Regions from separate parts of the Embleya sp. NPDC056575 genome, predicted to be linked through region 3. Evidence: riboswitches for the same ligand, from Rfam matches in the RefSeq annotation. Region 3 holds a riboswitch; each other region holds the start of a gene.
The links. A riboswitch is a leader RNA that binds a small molecule or an ion and turns the genes downstream of it on or off. The one in region 3 is predicted to bind cyclic di-AMP.
Positions count from the first base shown of each region.

Region 1 (4,490 bases), on a different contig from region 3:
CGACGCGACCGGGCCCACCGCGCTGTACCTGCCGCTGCGCGGAGTCTCGGCGATCGACGTCGAGGGCGGACCCTTCTACGATTCCGACGCCGATACGGCGTTGTTCGACGCGCTGCGCGCCGGCCTCGACGGGACCGCCGTCGAGGTGCGCGAGGTCGCGACGGACATCAACGATCCGGCGTTCGCCAAGGCGGCGGCGGATCGATTGCACGAATTGATCACGAAGGGACACGTGGACTGAGATGAACGGACGCGAGGCGCGGGGCCGACTGCGCACGACGGTCGAGCAGGGCGGCGTCGTGATCGGCGCGGGCGCGGGCACCGGATTGTCCGCCAAGTGCGCCGAGGCCGGGGGTGTGGACCTGATCATCATCTACAACTCGGGCCGCTATCGCATGGCCGGCCGGGGTTCGTTGGCGGGACTGCTGCCGTACGGCGACGCCAACGCGATCGTGGTGGAGATGGCGGGCGAGGTGCTGCCGGTGGTGCGCAGTACCCCGGTCCTCGCGGGGGTGTGCGGCACCGATCCGTTCCGGATCATGCCGCACTTCCTGGACCGACTCGCGGCCATGGGCTTCGCGGGAGTGCAGAACTTCCCGACGGTCGGCCTGTTCGACGGTGTCTTCCGGCAGAACCTGGAGGAGACCGGGATGGGCTACGACCTGGAGGTGGAGATGATCCGGCTGGCGGCGGAGCGCGGTCTGCTCACGGCGCCGTACGTCTTCGACCCCGAGCAGGCCCGCGCGATGGCGGCGGCCGGCGCCGACGTGCTGGTCCCGCACCTGGGGCTGACCACCAAGGGCAGCATCGGCGCGACCACCGCGGTCACCCTCGATCAGGCGGTGGAGCGGGTGCAGGAGATGCGCGACGCGGCCGCGGAGGTCAACCCCGACGTGCTGGTGCTGTGCCACGGCGGGCCGATCGCCGAACCCGAGGACGCGGCGTACGTCCTGGCCCACACCACCGGCGTGGTCGGCTTCTTCGGCGCCTCCAGCATGGAGCGCCTGCCGACCGAGGTGGCCATCACCGAGCAGGCGCGGGCGTTCAAGAGCATCACTCCGAGTGGGGGCGTCGCCACGGCGGGCGACACTCCGGCCCATCCGTAACCCACGCCCCCGGCAGCCAACGCGTGGCGCAAGCGCACGTCCGTCCGTCCGACCATCACGAGCGTGAGGACCCGGCATGTACAAGTTGACCGTGCTCTACGGCCACCCCGACGACCCGGCGGCGTTCGACGCCTATTACTGGGACAAGCACGTCCCACTGGCGCGCACCATGCCGGGACTGACCGGCTGGACCATCGGCAAGTGCGAGCCGGATCCGTCCGGCGCGGAGCCGCCCTATTACCTGGTGGTCGCGCTGTACGCGCCCTCGCGCGCGGAACTCGAGGCGGTGCTGGATTCGCCCGAGGGGCGGGCCACGGTGGCCGATGTGCCCAATTTCGCGACCGGCGGCGCGACGTTCCTCTGGGACGAGGAATGGGTAGTGGTTCCGGTAGAGCTGCCCGCGACGGAATAGCCCGTCGCTGACGCACGCGTGACCACGCGGCCGCGCACCGCGTACGCCGGACCGTGACCTGCAAGGACGGCGACAAATCGGGCAAATAGGTGTTATTCCTCCCTATGGGGGACGTCACAAACCGCCCGAAATGTTTGCCAACCCGGCGAACCGGTGCGTAGCTTCGTGGTTGTTCGCACAAGCGAACTCCCCGGGCGGTACGCCGAATCCTGCCGCCGCCCGAGGGAAGCAGTCGATATCGACTGGCGGCAGGAGCGGGGGAACCAAGTGAGCCGACATCGGCACTGCCGATGCCTGGGGTGAAGCCATGCCTGTGACAGGCGAGGCCGGGCCAATCGTCCGAACCCGACAGCTAACTTCGTAGGCGCCCGACGAGGTAATCAATGACCTTCCGTGCCATCACCGCTCCGGTTCGTTCGCTCTCTCGTGGCCGTCGCGCCGGCATCGCCGTCGCCGCCGGTGCGGGTCTCGTCCTTCCCCTCGTGGGCATGGCGGGCAGCGCGAACGCCGCGACTTCGTCCACCTGGGACTCGGTCGCCCAGTGCGAGAGCACCGGCAACTGGAGCATCAACACGGGCAACGGCTTCTCCGGCGGTCTGCAGTTCACCCCGAGCACCTGGAACGCGTTCGGCGGCAGCCAGTACGCGGCCAGCGCCGCGCAGGCTTCCAAGGCGCAGCAGATCGCCGTCGCCGAGCGGGTCCTGGCGAGCCAGGGCCCGGGCGCCTGGCCGGTCTGCTCCGTGAAGGCCGGTCTGGGCAAGGGCGGCAACCCCAACGCCACGGCCGAGTCCTCGACCACCGGCAAGACCAAGTCCTCGGTCGAGCCGAAGGCCGCGCCGGCGTCCGAGGCCAAGCCCGCGACCGGCAACGCGCCGAAGCTCAACGTGCAGCCCAAGCAGGACGTCGCCAAGCAGGACGCGCCGAAGTCGGCCGCGACCGAGCGGGCGTCGGGCTCCGGCACCTACACCGTCAAGTCCGGTGACACGCTGTCCGCGATCGCGGCCAAGCTCGGTGTCAAGGGCGGCTACAAGGCCCTGCACACGGCCAACGCCGGTGTCATCGGCGACAACCCGAACGTGATCGCCGTGGGCACCAAGCTCGCCGTCTGATCCACCCTCACCACGTGGGCCCCGCCGAACACTTCGGCGGGGCCCACGTGCATGTGGTCATGCTCGGGTGGGCTGTTGGGCGGACTGGGCCGGCAACGTGACGGCGGGGTCGGTGGGTTCGGCGGGAGCCTTGCCGCCCGCGCGGCCGGTGTGGTTGAGCAGCAGGTTGAGCACGACCGCGATGATCGACCCTGCCGAGATGCCGGACTCGGCGATCATGGCGACCTTCTCCGGGAACGCGTGGTAGAAGTCCGGGAACGCGATCGGGAAGACGCCGAACGCCAGGGCGACCGCCACGATCAGCGCATTGGAGCCGGCGTTCAGATCGGCCTTGCCCAGAGTGCGGATGCCGGCCACCGCGACGGTGCCGAACAGGACCACGCCCGCGCCGCCGAGCACGGGCTGCGGGACCAGCGCGACCAGGCCGCCGACGATCGGCATCAGGCCCATCAGGACCAGGAAGCCGCCGCAGACCGCGACCACGAACCGGCTGCGGATCCGGGTCAGCGCGACCAGTCCGATGTTCTGCGCGAAGGCGGTGCAGGCAAAGCCGTTGAACACGCCGCCGAACGCGGTGGCCAGGCCGTCGGCACGCAGCCCGCCCGCGATGGTGCGGTCGTCGGCGGGTTTGTCCACCACCTCGCTCAGCGCGATGATGTCGGCCGTCGACTCGGTCATGCACACGATCATCACCACGAGCATCGACACGGTCACCGATACGTCGAACTGCGGTGCCCCGAAGGCGAAGGGCCGCGGCACCTCGAACACCGCGAGCCCGCTCAGCGCGTCCCCGTCCACCCGGTCGAACGGGATGGCCAGTAGCGTGCCGACGAGCAGCCCGAGCAGGATCGCGACGCGCTGCGCGAATCCGGTCAGCACCCGATGCAGGACCAGGATCGCCACCAGCGTCGCGGCGGCGAGGCCCAGGTTGGTCATCGAGCCGTAGTCGGCCGCCTTCCGGTCGCCGCCCTGCGCCCAGTTGCCCGCCACCGGCAGCAGGGACACGCCGATCAGGGTGATCACCGTCCCGCCGACCACCGGCGGGAAGAAGCGGACCAGTCGGCAAAAGACCGGGGCGAGCACGAAGCAGAACACGCCGGCGACGATGGTCGAGCCGAAGATCACCGGCAGTGTCGCGTCCTGCTTGGCCGCGGCCACCGCCAGGATCGGCGAGACCACCGCGAAGGTGACGCCGTTGACGAACGGCAGTCGCGAGCCGATCCGCCAGAAGCCGATCGTTTGGAGCAGCGTGGCCAGGCCCGCGATCAGCAGGCTCGCGCCCAGCAGCGTGGTCGTCTCGGCGGGGGGCAGGCCGAGCGCGCCGCCGATGATCAGCGGCGGGGCGGCGACGCCGGCGTACATGGTGGCCACATGTTGCAGGGCGCCGACCAGCATGCGCCCGGGCGGCAGGACCTCGTCGACGGGATGCGTGGTCGCCTGCGCGGATCTTCCGGTGATTTTCCAGCCCATGTCCGTGCCTCCACATGCGGGTGCCGTCGCGGGGACGGTCCGGCCCATTGGCGTACGGGATCGCAGGTTCGGGCAGCGGGAGTGGATGCGGATCCGGGGCGTTCCCCCGACCGACCGTTTTCGTGATGCGGAATCAACATTCCGTTGAACAGAACGAGACTGTAGGGAGGGGTCGGATCGGCGGTCAATAGCCACAGCTGTCGGCGGCTCGGTCGGTGAACCAGTGATCGCATTCTCAACTTATTCGGGCAAAACGCACTGGAGACGATAAGATTGCGTTTGAATCGGCCTTGCCACGTGAAATTCTTTTGACATAGGTTCGCCTGGCCGTGGTTCCTGCGTTTCCCTGAGGGGGTTTCATGTCCGACATGACCCGCGTAGCCGTCCGTACCG
Region 1 covers NZ_JBHTVA010000015.1:90,593-95,082, reverse strand. The annotation lists gene ACFRCG_RS14450 (Tm-1-like ATP-binding domain-containing protein) at 1-241, shown strand, start outside; gene ACFRCG_RS14445 (phosphoenolpyruvate hydrolase family protein) at 243-1,106, shown strand; gene ACFRCG_RS14440 (EthD family reductase) at 1,183-1,518, shown strand; cyclic di-AMP (ydaO/yuaA leader) riboswitch at 1,714-1,901, shown strand; gene ACFRCG_RS14435 (transglycosylase family protein) at 1,902-2,627, shown strand; gene ACFRCG_RS14430 (nucleobase:cation symporter-2 family protein) at 2,685-4,097, opposite strand; gene ACFRCG_RS14425 (DUF6421 family protein) at 4,457-4,490, shown strand, end outside.
Region 1: it holds a riboswitch for cyclic di-AMP, as region 3 does, so the genes downstream of both, ACFRCG_RS14435 (transglycosylase family protein) here and ACFRCG_RS09185 (transglycosylase family protein) in region 3, are expected to answer to the same signal.

Region 2 (4,490 bases), on a different contig from region 3:
GGAGACGGCGCGGATGGTGGAGGACTGGGCGGCGCGGATTCGGGGCAGCGACGACGTGCCCGGCGTGCTCACCACGCTCACCGCCGAATACCTCGCGGACCGACCTCGGGCGCTGGTCGAGTACGAGTTGTATCTGGCGGCGGCGCGCAGCCCCGAGTTGCGCGGTTTCGCGCGAGCGTGGGTCGAGGGGATCGGCGGCTTCCTGGCCGACCGGTTCGGACCGCCCGCCGCCGTGGCGGCGGTCACGCTCCTGGACGGCACGATGTTGCAGGTGCTGACCCTGGGCACGCCGCTGGACGAGGAGCAACTGCGCTGGTCCCTGGCACGCTGCCTGACGTCGTGAGCCGGACCCGGGTCCGCGCGGCGACGCTCGGGCGGGTCGTACGCATGCGGTAGGGTCGCGGTCAGCGAAGGGGAGTAGCCCCGCGAACCGGTCGTCGACATGCTGGAGCCCTCGGGTTCCCGGTGGCCGGGCCCGATCATCACGGGTGGGCGAGACCTTCGGCCAGGCAACGACGCGTCCGCGAATCTCGCGGACGCACCCCGTCGTGCCGGGCCGAGTGGTCCTCCAATCCGCCGAGCGGCGCTTCGTGAAGACCCGGGGCCCGGCTCTCGTAGAAAGCCACCCGGAATGCACCTCGACCTCCTGGCGATCCTGACCGCCTTCGGGCTGATCTTCCTCGCCGAGCTACCGGACAAGACCATGTTCGCGTCGCTCGCCATGGGCACCCGCATGCGCCCGCTCTACGTCTGGTTCGGCACCTCGACCGCGTTCGCCGTGCACGTCGCGCTCGCCGTGGGCGCGGGCGGTCTGCTCGGCCTGCTCCCCGGTTGGATCGTCAAGCTCGTCTCCGCCGCGCTGTTCGGCTTCGGCGCGTTCATGCTGCTGCGCGGTGGTGCCGACGACGAGGACGCGGACGGCGGCGGCGCGCGGATCACCGGGTTCCGGGCGGTGTTCTCGACCGCCTTCATGGCCGTGTTCATCAGCGAGTGGGGCGACCTGACCCAGATCACCACCGCCAACCTGGCCGCCACCAACGGCACCTGGTCCACCGCGATCGGCTCGGTCGCGGCGCTGATGTCGGTGTCCGCGCTGGCGCTGCTCGCCGGGCGGTTCATCGCCAAGCGCATGCCGTTGCAGACCGTGCAGCGGATCGGCGGGGTGTGCATGCTCGGCCTGGCGATCTGGTCCCTGGTCGAGGTCTTCGCGGGCTGACCCGGTGGGCGCTCAGGCCTGGGGGGCCGGGTCGTCCTCCGACTCGGGCGTGGTGCGGCCGAGCAGGCGTTCGTAGCGCTGGCGGGCCGCCTGCGGGGTGCCCAGGCCCAGGCCGAAGGCGATCTCCTGCCAGGTCATCTCGCGCCCCCGGGCCATCCGGAGCAGCCCCGCCTCCAGGTCGTCCATCTCGCCCCGGGCCATCGGGATCAGGCTCAGCGCGGCGGTGATGTCGGCGTGGTCGACCGCCGGCTCGCCGTCGGCGGGTTGCGCGATACCGCTGAGCAGGAACGACACCAGCCGGATCGCCTCGTGCGGGCCGAGCATGTACGGATGCACCTGCCGGGCGCGCTGCTCGTCGGTGGCCGCGTGCCGCTCGGCGATCCGGAACAGGGAGGCGTGTACGCGCTGGGCCCGCGCCTGCTCGGGGTCGGGCGCGGTGAAGGGGTCGTGGGATTCGGGGGTCGCGGGAGTATCCGGAGTCGAAGACATGATCACAGCATGCCGGGACGCACGGATCGATGTCAATGGATCGTGTCGCACGATTCGTGGTGAACAACTTGTTCACATCTGCCGGGATGCGGGTGCGAGGCACGGCCGACCCGATGCCCGGAATGTGATGTAGCCCGCATGGATAAAACGGACATAAATTATATAGCCGACTTCGGGTTGCAATTCATTTCCGGTGGCCGACGACGGATCTCGACTATTTTCCGTTACCGCTCCGTCACGCCACTCTCCGAGATATGCCCTCGTCATCGCGGGTGCTTCCGACCGAAGCCGGCCGAGATGTCGCCTTTATTCCGCCTTTACACTCCGGGCAAACTCTGCGATTCGGTTGTGATCTCCCCATCGCATTGCCTACCTTTCTCGCCGATTCACCTTTCGGGTGAACCCTGCCGCCGGTACGCCGAATCCCGTCGCCGGCAGCGGGATGTCTACAGCGAAGAATCCGACGGGAGCGGGGGAACCAGGTGAATCGCCGTGGCCGGGATCGTTCCGGTGACGGCTAGGGGTGAAGTCGCGTGAAGCGACCGGGCTGCTCCAGTCCGAATCCGACAGCTCACCTCGTAGGCGACAGGAGAGGACCCCATTTCATGCTGTCCGCAAACGCTCGCCACCGAGCCGCCCGCCCCGCCAACGTCCGCCGCTTCGTCGCGGCGGTGGGCATCGCCGGCATGGGAGCCGTCATCCCGGTCGCCGGTGCCGGTGCGGCCCACGCGCAGGTCCCCACCACCGACCAGACCCCCACCGGCGCCTCCGCCGTGCTGTCGGCCACGCCGACCGCCGCGGTCGACAGTGCCCCGGTCCAGGCCGAGGTCGCCGCGCCCGCGGCCGCCACCGCCGCGGAGAAGGCCCGCTACCTGGTCCAGGCCGGTGACACGCTGTCCCAGCTCGCGCTGACCAACAAGGTCTCCGGCGGCTGGCAGAGCCTGTACCAGCTCAACCGCGACGTGCTCCCGTCCGGCCCGGACCTGATCGAGATCGGCCAGACCCTGCGGCTGACCGGCTCGGCGCCCGCGCAGCCCAAGGCGGAGGCCCCCGCCAAGCCGAGCATCCAGGTCCAGCCGAAGACCGCGGTCACCGGCACGACCGCGCCGAAGCCGACGAGCAAGCCGTCGGTCGACGTCGCGGCCAAGCCCGCCGCCAAGCCGGCCACCGGTGGCTCGAAGGGCAACCAGGCGCCCACCGGCGGTTCCTCGAACACGTCGAGCAAGGCCGCCCAGGCCGTCGCCTTCGCCAAGGCGCAGGTCGGCAAGCCGTACGTGTACGGCGCCACCGGCCCGAACGCGTACGACTGCTCGGGTCTGGTCCAGGCCGCGTACAAGGCGGCGGGCATCTCGCTGCCGCGCGTGACCAACGACCAGTTCGCCGCCGACCCGCACGTGTCGATCGCCAACCTGCAGCCCGGCGACCTGGTGTTCTTCTACTCGGGCATCAGCCACGTCGGCATCTACATCGGCGACGGCAAGATGGTGCACGCCGCCAACTCGCGCAAGCCGGTGGAGATCGCCTCGATCAACACCATGCCGATCGCCGGCGCGACCCGCCCGAACTGATCGCGCGACCCGGCCGCGGCGGCGCCCGGGTGACCATCGCACAGCAGTGGCAGTGGCAGCAGTGGCACGGCGCTGTGCCCCCGACCGTGGTCGGGGGCACAGCGCCGTCGCACGTCCGGTGCCTACTCCCGCGTGGGGCGCGGTCGGGCGGTGAGTACCGCCATGTCCAGCGGCAGCGGTCGCAGGTCGAGCAGTTCGAAGCCGCCCTCGGCCAGCAACGCGCGATACTCCGCCACCGTGCGCTCGCGGCCCCGCGCGTTGGTCATCATCTGGATGTCGAAGCGCAGCGGCAACACCGACCGGCCCGCCTCGACGATCGGCCGCTCGACGATCGCCAGACGTGCGTCGACCGGCATCGCCCGGGCCAGGGCCCGCAACACGATCAGGCACTCGGGGTCCGCCCAGTCGTGCAGGATCCGAGCCAGCAGGTACACGTCCGCCCCGCCGGGCAGCGGATCGGCGAAGAAGTCGCCGACCACCAGGTCGCACCGCTCCTCGGCGGCCGACGCGGCGAGCAACTCCCGGGCGGCGTCGATGACATGCCCCCGCTCGAAGAGCACTCCGCGCGCGGTCGGATGCTCACCCAACACCCGGAGAAGCAACTCCCCGTCGCCGCCCCCGAAATCGACCACCGTCGCGGCCGGCGGCAGGTCCAGGGCGGCCGGCACCGCGTCGAAGACGATCGTGCCGAACGCCATCGCCTCCCGGAACAACCGGGCGTCGTCCGGGTGTTCGGCGAAATACTCGAACGACTCCCGGCCGTGCACCCGGGTGAACGCGTCCTCGCCGGTGCGCACCGTGTGCTCCAGCCCCAGATACGACGTGAAGAACAGACCGCTGTACAGGTCCGCCAGCGCGGCCAACGATCCGTCCCGATCGGTGCGCAGCAGCGCACCGCGCTCGGTGAGCCGATAGTGCCCGTCCGCCTCGGCCCGGAACACCCCGTGCCCGGCCAGCAGGCGCATCAGCCGCCCCAGGCGGTCCGGTTCGGCGCCCGCCGCCTCGGCCAGATCGGCCACCGACCGGGACCCGTCGCCGAGGTGGTCGGCCAGGCCCAGCCGCGCCGCGACACCGATCGCCTGCGTCACCCACGCGCCGGTGACCAGGTGCAACATCTCCCGGGTCGGGTCCTCGCGCGGCGGACCCTCGTGCGCCGGCGAACCTGCTCGGCCGGTCGCCGGGTTCGGAGCCGCGTGCCGCCGAAGCACCTCGGGATA
Region 2 covers NZ_JBHTVA010000031.1:34,589-39,078, reverse strand. The annotation lists gene ACFRCG_RS24445 (TetR/AcrR family transcriptional regulator) at 1-343, shown strand, start outside; gene ACFRCG_RS24440 (TMEM165/GDT1 family protein) at 632-1,216, shown strand; gene ACFRCG_RS24435 (DNA-binding protein) at 1,229-1,705, opposite strand; cyclic di-AMP (ydaO/yuaA leader) riboswitch at 2,148-2,304, shown strand; gene ACFRCG_RS24430 (NlpC/P60 family protein) at 2,311-3,273, shown strand; gene ACFRCG_RS24425 (methyltransferase) at 3,396-4,490, opposite strand, start outside.
Region 2: it holds a riboswitch for cyclic di-AMP, as region 3 does, so the genes downstream of both, ACFRCG_RS24430 (NlpC/P60 family protein) here and ACFRCG_RS09185 (transglycosylase family protein) in region 3, are expected to answer to the same signal.

Region 3 (4,490 bases):
TCGACACGCTGGCCCCGCTCGACGAGCCGGCGGGCGGGCCGTACGCGTACACCCGCGACGGGCTGATCGGGTCCCTGACCGACCTGATGCGGGCCCAGGCGCCGACCGTGGTGCGCACGCTCGACCCGGACCCCGACCGCCAGAAGCACGACGCCGAGCACCCGGCGCACGCCGACAACCACGGCGTCTCCGACCACCAGGACCACACCGCCGCCGCGCGGTTCACCTGGGAGGCGCTGCGCCGCTACAACATCGACCGGCCCGCCGGGGCCGCCGCGGCGATCGCGTATCGCGGCTACTACAACGAGCGCTGGCCGCACAACCTGGAGCCGGCCGCCCGCGAGCGCAAGGACGCGGTCACCCGGGTCTACGGCTGGACCGACCGCGAGCACCACTGCCCGGGCCGGGCGGACTGCGGCGACCTCAAGGTGCGCGACACCGCGTCCCGCAGCAACTGGCCGCAGAGCACCACCTATCGCTTCCCCGACCCGGGCCCCAGGCCCGTGCTCGGCGCGGACGGCCGATCGAGCGCCTGGTCGGTGCTCGGCGGTCGGATCACCCGCTGGGCCGAGGACGGCGCGGGCGTCTGGTCCGCCGCGCGCGACCTGGGCGCCCCCGGCGACGGCGAACTCGCCCCGGCCCCGGCGGTGGTGCGCACGGCGGACGGGCGGATCCGGGTGTTCGCGCTGCGGATCGGCGGCGCGGACCGGGCCGATCGGGACCGGCTCGCGATCGTCACCGCGATCGAGTCGGCGCCCGGCGGCGACCTGGGCCCGTGGCAGGACCTGGGCGGCCCGGACGGCGGCGCGACGGGCCTGGGCCCGCCGGTGGTGCAAGCCGACGGCGCGGGCGGGCTGCACCTGTTCGCGCGCGATCGGGCCAAGGGCATCGGCACGCGGTACCTGCCCGCCGGGAGCACGGCGTGGTCGCCGTGGCGCGACCTCGGCGGCGCCGAGATCGTCGAGGGCCCGACCGCGCTCACCCGTCCCGACGGCCGGGTCACCGTGTTCGGCACGGCCCGCGAGGGCATCCGCGCCTGGGACGTGGTCGGCGACCGGTCCGGCCCGCCGCGCACGATCGCGGCGGATCACCCGGTCGGGCCGCCCGCCGCGTCGGTGGGCGCCGACGGCCGGGTCACGGTCGGCTACCGGCGGGCCGGGACGGCGGAGATCGCGGGCACGACCGAGGCGGGCCCCGACGCGTGGGTTCCCACGGCCACGCGCACGGCCGGGGCCGGCTACGAGCCGCTGTGGCAACTGCCCCGCCCCGACGGCACGCTGCTCACCTCGACCCGGGACGCCGAGGGCCGTCCGGTGGTGCTCGGCGCGACCCCCACGCCGCTCGTGCTCGACGACCGCCCGACCCCGACCGGCCCGACCACCACCCTCGACGGCACGGGCCGACCGCTCGCCCTGTGGCTCGACCCGACCGCCACCCTGCACACCGCCCGCCTGCCCTGAAGCCCCGGCACCCGAGCCCCCGCGCCCCGAGGCCGCCACCCGCCCGCCCCGCGCCCGCGCGGTCCGCACACGCGAACGGCGGGCATCCCCCGCGAAGGGGACGCCCGCCGTTCGGCGCGGGAGTGCGGTGGATCAGACGTTCACGCCGTGGCTGCGCAGCCACGTCATCGGGTTGACCGCGGAGCCGTAGTTCGGCGTGGTGCGGACCTCGAAGTGCAGGTGCGGGCCGGTGACGTTGCCGGTCGCGCCGGAGAGCGCGATCTTCTGGCCGGTCTGCACCTTCATCCCGGCCTTGACCGAGATCGAGGACAGGTGCGCGTACTGGGTGTACTTGCCGTCCGCGTGCCGGATCACGACCTCGTTGCCGTACGCGCCGCCCCAGCCGGCCGAGACGACCGTGCCGGAGGTGACCGCGCGCACCGTGGTGCCGGTCGAGACGGCGAAGTCCTGGCCGGTGTGGTGGCCGCTGGACCAGCGCGACCCGCCCGAGCCGAAGCTCGCGGTCAGGGTGGCGCCGGAGACCGGGGCGACATACGAACCGGAGGCCTGCTCGGAGCCCTTGGCCGAGGAGTCGGCCTTGGTGCTCTCGGTCTTGACCGTGGTCTTCGGCGCGGCGGCCGGCTTGACCTCGGTCTTGGCCTCGGCCTTGGGCGTCTCCGCCTTCGGCGCCTCGGCCTTGGGCTCGTCCTTGGTTTCGGTCCCGGTCTCGGCGGCCGGCGCGGCCTTGCCGTCGACCGTCAGCTGCTGGCCCGGGAAGATCAGGTCCGGGTTCTCGCCGACCACGCTCTTGTTGGCCTCGTACAGCTTCGGCCAACCGCCGGGCACGTTCCGGGCGTTCGCGATCTGCGACAGCGTGTCGCCGGCGACCACGACGTAGGAGCCGCCGGCCGCGTCCGTCTTGGCGGTCGTCTCGGCCTTGGGCGCCTCGGTCTTGGGAGTCTCGTCCTTGGGCGCCTCGGTCTTCGGCGCCTCGCTCTTGACCTCGATCTTCGGCTTGGCGGTCTCGGTCTTCGGCGCCGGCTTGGCGCTCTCCGTCTTCGGGGCCGTCTTCGGCGCGGTCTTGCCGCCCGCCGAGCCCGTGTCGAGGTCCGGAGCGGCACCGCCGCGGGTCAGGCCCGCCTTGACCGAGCAGACCGGCCAGGCGCCGGGGCCCTGGCTCTTGAGCACCTTCTCGGCGATCGCGATCTGCTGGCTCTTGGTCGCCTGGTCGGCGCGCGCGGCGTACTGCGAGCCGCCGAACTCGTTCCAGGTGCTCTGGGTGAACTGGAGGCCGCCGTAGAAGCCATTACCGGTGTTGATCTTCCAGTTGCCCGTGCTCTCGCACTGGGCGACCTTGTCCCAGGTGCTCACGGACGCGGCCTGAGCCGTGCCCGCCCCGATGATCGGCATGGCGACGCCGACACCGGCGACGCCGGCCGCGGCGATCAGACGCGTGGTCCTGCTGGTGCTGCGACGGCGATGACGCCCGGTTCCGGACAGCATGGCTGGATCCTCTCCCACGCCTACGAGGTGAGCTGTCGGATTCGGGCCGGAGATCGATAGCCCGGCCACGTCCCGAAGAACGTGGCTTCACCCCAAGCCGTTCACGGCCGCCGACCGTCTCGATCGGTGCCGTGCGCGGCGGTTCACCTGTGGTTCCCCCGCTCCTGTCGTGTGGTGCTCGTCAGCCTCCCGAACGGCCGGCGACAGGATTCGGCGTACCGGCGATCGGGGTCCGTGTGGGATACGGACGGATCGAACGCTAAGCAGGCCCCGCCGAAGATCACAAGTCTGTGTCGGATAGAAGCCGATTATCCGTTTTGCGGTTGAGCGCAATGTAGATGATCCCTTACGGAAAGGACCGGAGTTGGCGTTCCGTGGTGGATTCGGCCGGATCGGGTGACGAAGAACCTTGATCGAGCCTCGCATGGATCACCCGGGAATGATCACCGAAGTCCCGTTCGTCACAGGCGCATCGCGCGCCTCGGGTCCGGAGTGGCGTCGTTACCCATCGGCGCGCCCGTCCGCACCCGAAGGCGGAGTGATTCGGCCCACAGGACAAAAGCCCCAAGTCCGATTCATCCCGGCGCACTTCACCCCACGCACTCCCCACGACGCCGACGCGCCGGCAGACGTCGCATCGAGGCGTTCGGAGCACACGAAAGCACTCGGGGTGATTCGGGAGCACCGGACGCGCGGCACACGTTCGGCCGGCCCGGCGCTCACCACGTGGCGCGTCCCGCGCCCGTCACCCGCGCCGCGCCCGCCACCCCGCCCACGCGCTCTCCACCATGTCGGAGACGTCCAGGCGGGCCTTCCAGCCCAGTTCGGCCGCGATCCGCTCGGCGCTCGCGACCACCCTGGCCGGGTCGCCGGCGCGCCGGGGCAGCGTCTGGGGTGCGAACTCGCGCAAACCGGTGACCTCGCGGATGAGTTCGACCATCTCGCGGACCGAGGTACCCCGACCGCGGCCGACGTTGAGCACCAGGCGTGTGTCCGGGTCGGCGGCGAGCCGGCGGGCGGCGGCCACGTGCGCCTCGGCCAGGTCCACCACGTGGATGAAGTCGCGCACGCAGGTGCCGTCGGGGGTGTCGTAGTCGTCCCCGTAGATCACCGGCGCCCGGCCGGCCGTCAACTTCTCCAGCACCATCGGCACGAGGTTGGACACGCCCGCGTCCGCCAGCTCCGGCGCGCCGGCGCCCGCGACGTTGAAGTAGCGCAGGCAGGCGTAGGAGATCCCGTGCGCCCGCGCCGTGGCCGCGATCAGCCACTCGCCGACCAGCTTGCTCTCGCCGTAGGGGTTGATCGGCAGACACGGGGTGTCCTCGTCGACCAGGTCCACGTCGGGCATGCCGTAGACGGCGGCGCTGGAGGAGAACACGATCCGGGGCACACCGGCCGCGACCATCGCCGCGAGCAGGGTCCGCAGACCCTCCACGTTCTCCTCGTAGTAATAGAGGGGACGCGCGACCGACTCGGGCACCTGCTTCTTGCCCGCGATGTGCACCACGCCGTCGAAGGTGTGCGCGCCGAACAGCTCGTCGAGCAGCG
Region 3 covers NZ_JBHTVA010000009.1:71,914-76,403, reverse strand. The annotation lists gene ACFRCG_RS09190 (PIG-L family deacetylase) at 1-1,460, shown strand, start outside; gene ACFRCG_RS09185 (transglycosylase family protein) at 1,593-2,942, opposite strand; cyclic di-AMP (ydaO/yuaA leader) riboswitch at 2,947-3,168, opposite strand; gene galE (UDP-glucose 4-epimerase GalE) at 3,688-4,490, opposite strand, start outside.